Regions from separate parts of the Comamonas antarctica genome, predicted to be linked through region 1. Evidence: riboswitches for the same ligand, from Rfam matches in the RefSeq annotation. Region 1 holds a riboswitch; the other holds the start of a gene.

What was found. Region 1 has a riboswitch for cobalamin ahead of HUK68_RS04400 (ferredoxin-like domain-containing protein). Riboswitches for the same ligand answer to the same signal wherever they lie in the genome.
Region 2: linked by a shared signal. The riboswitch ahead of HUK68_RS12085 (TonB-dependent receptor) and the one ahead of HUK68_RS04400 (ferredoxin-like domain-containing protein) in region 1 are both predicted to bind cobalamin.

Annotation. Positions count from the first base shown of each region.
Region 1 covers NZ_CP054840.1:942,926-948,094, reverse strand. The annotation lists gene cobJ (precorrin-3B C(17)-methyltransferase) at 1-439, opposite strand, end outside; gene cobI (precorrin-2 C(20)-methyltransferase) at 450-1,190, opposite strand; gene HUK68_RS04405 (precorrin-8X methylmutase) at 1,201-1,830, opposite strand; gene HUK68_RS04400 (ferredoxin-like domain-containing protein) at 1,814-3,034, opposite strand; cobalamin riboswitch at 3,251-3,491, opposite strand; gene HUK68_RS04395 (PepSY-associated TM helix domain-containing protein) at 3,540-4,739, opposite strand; gene HUK68_RS04390 (TonB-dependent siderophore receptor) at 4,751-5,169, opposite strand, start outside.
Region 2 covers NZ_CP054840.1:2,612,268-2,617,436, forward strand. The annotation lists gene HUK68_RS12085 (TonB-dependent receptor) at 1-1,430, opposite strand, end outside; cobalamin riboswitch at 1,586-1,838, opposite strand; gene HUK68_RS12090 (MetQ/NlpA family ABC transporter substrate-binding protein) at 2,062-2,850, shown strand; gene HUK68_RS12095 (LysE/ArgO family amino acid transporter) at 2,908-3,546, opposite strand; gene HUK68_RS12100 (HTH-type transcriptional regulator ArgP) at 3,616-4,569, shown strand; gene HUK68_RS12105 (hypothetical protein) at 4,592-5,080, opposite strand.

The sequences.
Region 1 (5,169 bases):
GGTTGATGCAGCAGAAGTCATGGCCCAGCGGCGCGCCCAGGCGCGCGGCCGCGGCGAGCATGGCGGTGATGCCGGGCTGCACCTCGACGTCCACCGCGGCCCAGCGCTGCGCCTGCTCGGGCGTGGCCCCGTCGAGCGCCTCGAACACCGCGCTGGCCATCGCGAACACGCCCGGGTCGCCCGACGACAGCATCAGCACCTGGCGCCCCTGCGCGGCCAGCTCCAGCGCCTGGCGCGCGCGCGCCAGTTCCTCGCGGTTGTCGCTGGCATGCAGCTGCAGATGGCCCAGGCCCTGCAGCCGCTCGATGTACGGGAAATAGCCAAACGCATCGCTGGCCGCGGCAATCGTGGCGCGCACCTGGTCGGTCACGAGCGCATCGCTGCCCGGGCCCAGGCCGACCACCGACAGGCGGCCCGGCAGTGGAGTGGAGGCGTTCATGCGCTGCCCCTCACATGTCATTGGCCGGGCGGCGGCCCTGGCCGTGCACGATCACGATGGAAAAATACGGGCAGCGCTCGGGCGCGTCGCGCAAGGGCATGACCTGCTGGTCGGCCATGGTGCCGTTGATCACCAGCCAGCCCTGGTCGAGCTTGCCCTGCTGCGCCAGCAGCGCGCGGATGCGGCCCAGGTGCCGGCCCACCTTCATGATGACCAGCGCATCGGAGCGCGCCATGTGCTCGCGCAGCGGCGCATCGGGCAGCGTCGCGGGCAGCACGCTCAGCACATCGTCGCCCCAGGTGATGGGAATGCCCGTCGCATGCCAGCAGCCGACCATGCCGGGAATGCCGGCCAGCACCTCGACCGGCACCTGGCCCGCCTGGCGCAGGCGCACGTAGAGGTGCATGAACGAGCCGTAGAGAAACGGATCGCCCTCGCACAGCACGATCACGTCCTCGCTGCGCGTGAGCTCGGTCAGGCGCGCCTGCCAGTCGAGATAGAAATCCGACAGCTGCGCGATGTAGCGCGGGTCGTCGTGCGCAATCTCGGTCGTGAGCGGGTACTCCATCGGGTACTCGGTCACCTCGGCATGCAGCATGCCATTGACCAGCGAGCGCGCCTTGCCCGGGTGGCCGCGCTTGCGGAAATACGCCACATGGCGCGCGCTGCGCAGCAGGCGGTCGGCCTTCACGCTCATCAGTTCCGGATCGCCCGGGCCCAGCCCGACGCAGATGATCTTCCCGCGGTTCATTGGCGGCCCTTCATTCGACCGGCGTGGCCAGCGCGTTGACCGCGGCCACGGTGATGGCCGAGCCGCCCAGCCGGCCCTGCACGATGGCAAACGGAATCCTCCCCCAGGCACGCAGCGCGTCCTTGGACTCGGCCGCGCCGACGAAACCTACCGGGCAGCCGATGATGGCCGCGGGGCGCGGGCAGGCCGGATCCTCGAGCATGTTCAGCAGATGGAACAAGGCCGTGGGCGCGTTGCCGATGGCCACTACCGCGCCATCGAGATGCGCGCGCCACAGCTCCAGCGCCGCGGCGCTGCGCGTGTTGCCCATTTCCGCTGCGAGTGCCGGTACCCGCGCGTCGTTCAGGGTGCAGACGATGGCGTTGTCGGCCGGCAGGCGCTTGCGCGTGATGCCTTCGCTGACCATGCGCGCATCGCACAGGATGGGCGCGCCGCGCTGCAGCGCGGCTTCGGCGGCCTGGGCGAAGTCGGGCGAGAAATGGATGTGCGCGGCGAGCTCCACCATGCCCGCGGCATGGATCATGCGGCAGGCAACGCGCTCCTCGAGCGGCGTGAAACGCGCCAGATCGGCCTCGCGGCGGATGATGCTGAAGGATTGCCGGTAGATCTCGTCCCCGTGCTTTTCATAGGTATAGGTCATGTAGCCGTCTTGTTATCTGTGCTGGCGCCTCGGTTGCAGCCAGGGAGTGAATCGGGGTGCCGGGGGCATCGGCGCGGCAGATATGCAGCAGCGGCTGGCCCGTGGCGCCGCGGCTTGCCACCACCACCGCGGCGGCATCGGCCGACAGCGCACAGCACTTGGCGCAGCCGCTCACATGCAGATGCCGGTGCGGCGGCACTGCGCCGGCCAGCGCCAGCGCCAGCGTCTGCGCCGGCACATGGCCCTGGGCGCAGCGCGGCGCGCCGGTGCAGGCGGACACCCGCAGGCGCGCGTCGGCGGGTTCGATGATCCAGTGCACGGCGTCGAGCGCGGGCGGCGCTTCGCCTTCAAGCAGCAGCGAGCGCCAGGGCGTGACGCGGATCTCGGCAGCCGGCGACAACTGCGTTGCCAGTGCCAGCAAAGCCGCGGCATCGATGCGGCCCAGCGGCGCGCCGATCAGCGTGCCATGGCCTGGCAGCGGGCCGGGGCCAAGCGGCTCGGCCGGGCGGATGGACCATGGCTGCGCGGGCGGCAATGGCGGCGCGCGATGCGCGGGCAGGCCGCGCAGGCGCGTGGGCGCGGGCGCCAAGCCCGCCCGTTCACGCGCAAACCAGAGCGCGATCCCCATCGCGGCGTCCACGGCCGCATCGGCAGACGCAAAACCATGCCAATGCGCCGCATCGGCCAGCGCCAGTCCATAGCCACCGTCGGCCACCCACAGCTGCAGGTCCGCACCGATGGCGCGCATGCGCCGCGCCGGGTCATCGACCAGCAGGCCGAACTTGCTGGGCAGCGCCGCCAGGCGCTGGCGCGCCAGCGCCTGCGGGTTCAGGCAGGCGAGGACCGCTGCGGACAACTGCCGCGCCAAGGCGTGGGTCGCATCGCCCGCCTGGTACAGCGGCGTGCAATGCACCGCAGGCGCGAGATCCGCATCGGCATCGGCCGGCACCAGTGCGGCCTCGATCAGATGCCGGCGCAAGGCATGCACCTGCGCCTCGTCCACGCCGCGCAGCTGCACATTGCCCAGCCGCGTCAGTTCGATTGCGGGATGGGCATGCGCCAGCGCCAGCTGCGCCAGCACGCGCCACTGCGCCGCGCTGATCGCCGCGCAATGCGGGCGCACGCGCAATATCCAGCCGTCCTGCGCGCGCATCGGCTGCCATGCGGTCGGGCACCAGCCCTGCACCTGGATCGGATCAGCCATGGGAGCGTGCCCGCGATGGCTGCGCCAAGCCATGCGGCAGCCCGCCGCGGGTGCGGCTTTCCCCTGCCCTCGCGGACAGATAGCGCGTTGCTTGCTGCATGCCAATCCATGGTCAGTCCGGCCGATTCCCGGGCCGGATGAATGCGTCGTGCAGAGGGGTGGGACAGGCCGGGCGGCTGCGGGCGCAGCCATCCACCAGGCCGCTGCACTCCCGCTGCGCCTTGTTCACACCAGGCCGGTCTCCGGACTCGCAGAGCTCGCCATTCCAGGGGCGAAGCCCGGATACGCCTTCCCGCTTGCGCAGTGGCCGCCGCTTCCGTGTGGAAGGGCTTGCATCCGGACTCTCTGATTACCGTTGCGGGTGCAGTGCAGGACTGGTGGCGGAGCCACGCACCTGCTTCCCGTTTCATTCCAGGCGCGAAGCGCCAGGGAACACCTGTGATCGGGGCGGATTTTACGCCATGGCGCCAGCGCGCCATGCCTGCGGCGCGAGGCGCCCTGCAGGCTACGCCTGCAAGCGCAACTGGCGCACCCTGCGGGCGCGGCGCTTGCGCACCCAGATCACCAGCCCGGTCACACTCAAAGCGGCGACGAAGACGCCCATGAACGACATCAGTACCCGCCCCGGCGTGCCCAGTATCCGGCCCGAGTGCAGCGGCAGCTGGAGCTGCATGAAGACATCGCCCATGGAGCCCTGGCCCGGCACCTTGTCGCCGACCACGGCACCGGTGTCGCCGTCGAGGTAAAGGACCTCGTTGCCGATGCCGTCGTCATCCCGGTCGTTTTGCGGCGTGAAGAACGCCACGCCGTAGATGCCGAAGCGCTGTGCATAGAAAATGGACCCAGCCGGAGCGCTCCAGCCGCGGCGCCGGCCCTCGGCCTCGGCCAGCGCAATGGCCTGGCTTCGGTCCAGCCGCGGATCGGCCAGCTCCCGCGCGCGGCTGCCCTCGCGCAACTGGAATGGCGAGGGAGCAAGCGGCGAAAGCGCCGACACCAGGGGCCGCATCACCTGGGTTGCCAGGTTCAGCGACACCGAGGTCACGGCCAGCATCAGCAGCAGGCCCCATACCCACGCGCCGCCCGAACGGTGGATGTCGAAATTGAGCTTGGCGCCGCCCTGGCGCAGCCTGAAGCTCAGCGACTTGCGCCAGCTGCGCGCGCTGGGAAACGCAATCCACAGCGCCACAAAGCAGTCGACGATCCACACCGCCGAGACCACGCCCATCAGCCACACGCCGAAGTCGATGCCCCAGCCCTTGGGAATGTGCATGGTGTAGTGCAGCTTGTAGAGAAAGGGCAGCAGGTTTTCGCGCGAAAGGGAGATATCTCCCCACTGCCGGCGCCCCTGCACCTCGCCGGTGGCCGGGTCGATTGCCAGCTGGTTGAAGCCGAGCGCGTAGGGCGCGCCGGTGGCCGGGTCGATGCGCGCGGCAACGCCCAGCATCGCCGTATGGCCTGTCTCCAGCGCCAGCGGCACGAAACTGACCCGCAGCCGCGGATCGGCCGCCTCGGCGCGGCGCGCCAGTTCCAAGGGCGCCAGCGCGCCCTGCGCCGCACCGGAGTCGGCCTTGAAGAGCCGGGGATTGGCCCATTCGTCAAGCTCGTGGTTCCAGGCGATCACCGCGCCGGTCAAGCCGGCAACGATCAGGAATCCAGCGATGAACAGGCCGCACCAGCGGTGCAGCACGACCAGTGCGCCACGCATGCCGCCGCGCCTCAGAACCGGTAGCGCGCCGACAGCATCACATTGCGCGGCTCGCCATAGACGTTGCTGGGAAAGCCCACGGTGCCGGACAAGGCGTTGTAGTACTTCCTGTCGAACAGGTTGTTGACGTTGAGGCGCACGTCGAGCTGCGGCGTGGCCTGCCAGCCCAGCACCAGGTCGGCCAGGGCGTAGGCGCCCTGCGTGATGTCGAAGGGAACGCCGCTGCCGGTGCCCTGGTTGTAGATGAAGTCCTGGCGGTACACCGAGCCGCCGATGCGCCAGCGCTGCCAGTCGCCGGACAGGCGGTACATGGTCGACAGCTTGAACAGGTGGCGCGGCGTGTCGGTGTCGAACAGCGCGCCCACATTGCTGGCGGTCGCATCCTGGCGGAAGCGCGCGATGGCCACCGTGTAGCCCGCGCCCACCTGCC
Region 2 (5,169 bases), 1.7 Mb from region 1:
GCCGACAGTTCGCTGGCCGTCGGCGCGCGAAAACCGGTCGAGGCACTGGCGCGCAGCGCCCAGGCGTCATTGACCTTCCAGGTCGCGCCGGTCGACCAGGTGGTCTGGTCGTAGTCGCGCGCCGTGGTCAGCGCCGCCGCCACATTGGGCGTCTGGTCGAAGCGCGTCTCGCCCCAGGTCTTGCGCACGCCGGCGCGCAGCGTCAGGCGGTTGTCGAGAAAGGTCTGCGCATCCTCGAGATACAGCGCATGCGTGTGCTCGGTCTGGTTGTTGTCATAGGGCGCGACCTGGCCCGCGGGTCCGCCGGGCATGGCCACGCGCTCGCGCTCGGAGCGCAGCCGGTTCTTTTCATAGTCGAAGCCCAGCAGCAGGTCGTTCGTGTCGGACAGGCGCAGTCGCGGCTGCAGCCGCAGGCCGGCCGCGTCGAGCTTGCGCAGGTTGTAGTCGCGCGCGGTGCCGGGCACGGCCGCCGTGCCCGACCTGATCACCGGCGAGGCCCAGTTGAATTCATCCACGTCCTCGAAGGTGTAGAGATGCGCCAGCCAGCTCACGCGCCCGCCGGGCAGGCCGCCTTCGTAGCGCAGGTCGGCCGAGCGGTTGTCGCGGTTGTCGCGGCTGTAGATGTTGGCGCCCGAGCCGCGGAAACCAGCGTTGTAGATGCCGTCCGTGCGCAGCTGCAGCTCGATGCGGTGCAGGTCGGCCAGTTGCCAGCCCAGCGCGCCGGCCGCGCCGCGGCGCTTGTAGCTGGTGTTCTTCAGTTCGCCGCCGCCGCTGCCCGAGCTGTAGTCGTCGCGCCCGCCGAGGTTGGCGCCCAGATACCAGTCCCAGCGCTCGTCGGCGCCGCCGAGCTGCGCGTCCGCGCGCCACAGCCCGGCACTGCCGCCGGCCACCGATGCGCGATTGCCGCCGCCACTGGCGCCGGTGCGCAGGATGATATTGATCACGCCGCCCATGTTCTGGCTGCCATAGACCACCGAGCCCGGGCCGCGCACGATCTCGATGCGCTCCACATCCGACAGGCTCAGTTTCGACAGGTTGGCCGTGCCCGCGCGCCGGCCGTTGAGCAAGACCGCAACCTGGCCGCGGTAGTCGCGGCCCTGGCCGTCGGTGGCCGCGCCGCGCAGGTTCATCGAGGTCTGCGCGGCGGTCCATTCACTGAGAAAGCCCACCGCATGCTCGGCCAACAGGTCGGTGACCGATTGCGCCGACGAACGCTCGATATCGGCGCGCTCGATGGTCTGGGTGGTGGCGGCAATGCGCGAGCGCTCTTCGGGACGCGCGGTGGCGGTGACGAACACCTCGCCCAGCGCGGCCGCCTGAGGCGCGGCGGCCTGGGCGGCGCCGGCCAGCAGGCTCAGCGCGATGGCGGGCGAAAGAGAGAATGAGCGGGCGGCGCGGCCACGTGCCGGCCGCGATCGGTAGGATTGCATGGGATGATTTCAAGGCGCGGCTTCGCTCACCCGCGAAGCCCAGGGACCAAAAACCACCGCGGCAGCACGCTTGCAAGAACGCAGGCACAAGCGGGCCGCGCCCCTGCGCGCACCCAAGCCAGCATGCCTGCCCAGACATGCGCACTCCCGCGGCGTCCGAAGCGATCGCAAAGGCCGGCATCCGGGCTTGCGAAACGCCGCGGGCTGTCGATTGACAGCACTGCGGCTCAGCCCTCGCCTTCCCACGCGCCAGGGCACGCAGTGACTGCCGGTCGGCTGCGACCAGCGTGAGGACCTGAGATTTCGCCTACCGTTGCGGGGGCAGCGCAGGAATTGCCGGCCGGACGGCCAGGCGCACCTGCTTATCGTTGAACCCTGAAACAGGGCACCTCTGGATCTGGGCGCCTTCTGGCGCCTGGCCGCGATTATCACGGAAAGACACACTTTCGCCCAGGACGAAATCGCGGCAGACGACAGGATGGAAACGCCTGGATTGCATAAAAAACCACATTCTTATAACCAGAATGCTGTTTTTGCCGTTGGACTGTGGCGCATCCCACTAAACTACGGGCTGCGCGCCACAAGTTACGGCGCAGAGCGCCATTGCAACTTCCCGAAGAAAGCCTTTGTCATGCTGAAGAAAACCCTTTCCGCGATTGCTCTTGCCACCCTGGCGCTCACCGCCAATGCCGCCGATGTGGTGCTCAAGGTGGCAGCCACCGCCGTGCCGCACGCCGAGATCCTGAACCACGTCAAGCCGGCATTGCAAAAGCAAGGGGTCGAACTGCAGGTGCGCGAATTCAGCGACTATGTGCAGCCCAATGCCGCCGTCGAGGACAAGCAGCTGGACGCGAACTTCTTCCAGCACCAGCCCTACCTCGACAGCTACAACAAGGACCGCAAGAGCTCGCTCGTGGCCGTGCCGAACGGCAAGATCCATGTCGAGCCCTTCGGCGCCTATTCGCGCAAGGTCAAGAACGTCAAGGACCTCAAGGACGGCGCGACCGTGGCCATCCCGAATGACCCGTCGAATGGCGGCCGCGCGCTGCTGCTGCTGGCCAAGCAGGGCTTGATCGAGCTCAAGGACCCGAAGAGCCTGACCCCCACGCCGCTGGACGTGGTGAAGAACCCGAAGAAGCTCAAGTTCCGCGAACTCGAGGCCCCGCTGCTGCCGCGCGCGCTGGCCGATGTGGACCTGGCGCTGATCAACACCAACTACGCGATCGAAGCCAAGCTCAACCCGACCAAGGATGCGCTGTTCATCGAAGGCAAGGATTCGCCCTACGCCAACATCGTCGCCGCGCGCAAGGACCGCGCCAACGACCCGGCGATCGCCAAGCTGATCCAGGCGCTGCATTCCGACGATGTGAAGAAGTTCCTCGCGGACAAGTACCAGGGCGCGGTCGTTCCCGCGTTCTGAACCTTCTGACCGCACGAAAAGCGCTGCCCCGGCAGCGCTTTTTTCATGGCGCGGAGTTCACGCCGCGGTCTCGATCCCGCTCCAGATCCACCATGACAGCGCGAGCATCATCACGCCCGTCAGTGCATCGAGCACGCGCCAGGGCAGCGGGTGCGCGAACACCTGCTGCAGGCGCCGGCCCGCGCTGGCCAGCAGCAGGAACCACAGCAGGCTGGCGCTGGCCGCGCCGGCCACGAATACCGCCTTGAGCGCACCGTCCTGGCGCGCACCGATGCTGCCTACCAGCAGCACGGTGTCCAGATAGACATGCGGATTGAACAGCGTGATCACGACCAGCGTGCCAAGCACGCCGACCAGCCCGCGCTGCGCCGCCTGCGGCTCCTGGATGGCCACATCGGGCGCATAGGCCACGCGCCACAGCGCATAGAGCCCATAGCACAGCAGAAACAGCGCCCCGCCCGCGGACAGCCAGAACGACAGCCCGGGCATGCTTGCCAGCAGTTGCGCCATGCCGGCCACGCCAATGCCGATCAGCAAGGCATCGCTGAGCACGCACCATGCGACGCAGGCCCGCACATGCCGGCCCTGCACCGCCTGGCGCAGCACATAGAGGTTTTGCGCGCCGATGGAGATGAGCAGCGACAGGCACACCGTGAAGCCGGCAATCCAGGAAGAGGAGATCAGGTTTGTCCACATAAGGGAAATTGTCGATCCCGGCAGAAATTAAGTAAAATTAAACTAATTGCAACCACTTGAGACAAACTAATGCTCGACTATTCCGGACTCGAAGCGCTTGCCGCCGTGGTGCGCGAAGGCAGCTTCGAGCGCGCCGCGCGCAAGCTGCACATCACGCCCTCGGCGGTCTCGCAGCGCATCAAGCTGCTCGAGGAGCGCGTGGGACAGGTGCTGGTGCTGCGCGGCCAGCCCTGCACCGGCACCGAAGCCGGGCGCCGGCTGTGCCTGCATGTGGAGCAGGTGGCGCTGCTGGAAAACGAATTGCGCCGCACCAATCCCGCGCTGGTGGCCGAAGGCCAGTCCATGCCGCCCACGCTCAAGCTCGCGGTCAATGCCGACTCGCTGTCATCGTGGTTCATGGAGGCGATGGCCAGCTTCACGCGCGCGGGCAACGAACTGCTGGACATCAGCATCGATGACCAGGACCACACCGCCAAGCGCATCAAGGAAGGCGCGGTCATGGCCGCCGTGACCGCCACCTCCACCAGCATCACCGGCTGCAATACCTGGCCGCTGGGGTCGATGCGCTATGTAGCCGCGGCCAGCCCGGAATTCATGCAGCAGCATTTCGCGCAAGGCGTGACGCCCGAGACCATCGCGCGCGCGCCCATGCTCAGCTACGACCGCAAGGATGCGATGCAGGACAAGTGGCTGCAGGCCCAGGGGCTGGCTTCGCGCCACGGCCCGCCCAAGCACTGGCTGCCATCGGCCTATGCGTTCGTGCGCGCCTGCGAGGCCGGGGTCGGCTGGGCGATGCAGCCGACGCTCATGATCCAGCGCTATCTCGATGCGGGAACGCTGGTGGAAGTGCTGCCCGATACGGCCGTCGACGTGCCGCTTTACTGGGCGCATGCGCGCAATGCGCAAGCCGGCCTGCAACGGCTCACGCATTGCGTGATCACCGCCGCGGCCGGCTGGCTCGAACCTCTGCCCGATGCGCAGCCGTCCGAAGACGACAGGGCGCCGGATCGGCGCGCAGGCTGAAACAGCCTGCCGCGCCGCGGTTTCACTCCTGCTTGTTGAAGACGTAGTGGCGGTTGGCGCGCTCCCAGGCGGCCTTGGCCGCGGGCTCGGCTTCGTCCCACTTCAGGCGCGAGCCCAGGCGGCCGCCGTCCCAGCGCGACGACCAGTCGTTGCGTACTTCCTCCCAGGTCTCGCGGCCCGCGGCGCGGCCTTCCCAGCCGGCGCGGTAGGCCGGGGCATAGTCGTCATAGGTGTAGTCGGCGCGGAAATACTCTTCCTGGTCGTAGGCGCCGCGCCAGTAGGCTTCCTCGGCCGTCGGGTTGATGGCCTCGGCCACGCTGTGCCCCGCCAGGCCACCGGCCACCGCGCCCACCACGGCGCCGACGGCGGCGCCCACCGGGCCGCCGATCGCGCCCGCTGCCGCACCGGCCAGCGCGCCGCCACCTGCGCCGACGCCCGTGCCCACGGGGTGGGCGCCGGGTTCGTCGGTGATGGGATCCAGGTTCAGGTTCTTGTGGTCGGGTGTGCTCATGTTGGCTCCTGCTGAAATGGTGGGACGAGACGCATGGGGCAGTAGTTTTCCGCCTCCACGCGCAACACCTCCAGCTTGCATGAGCGCTT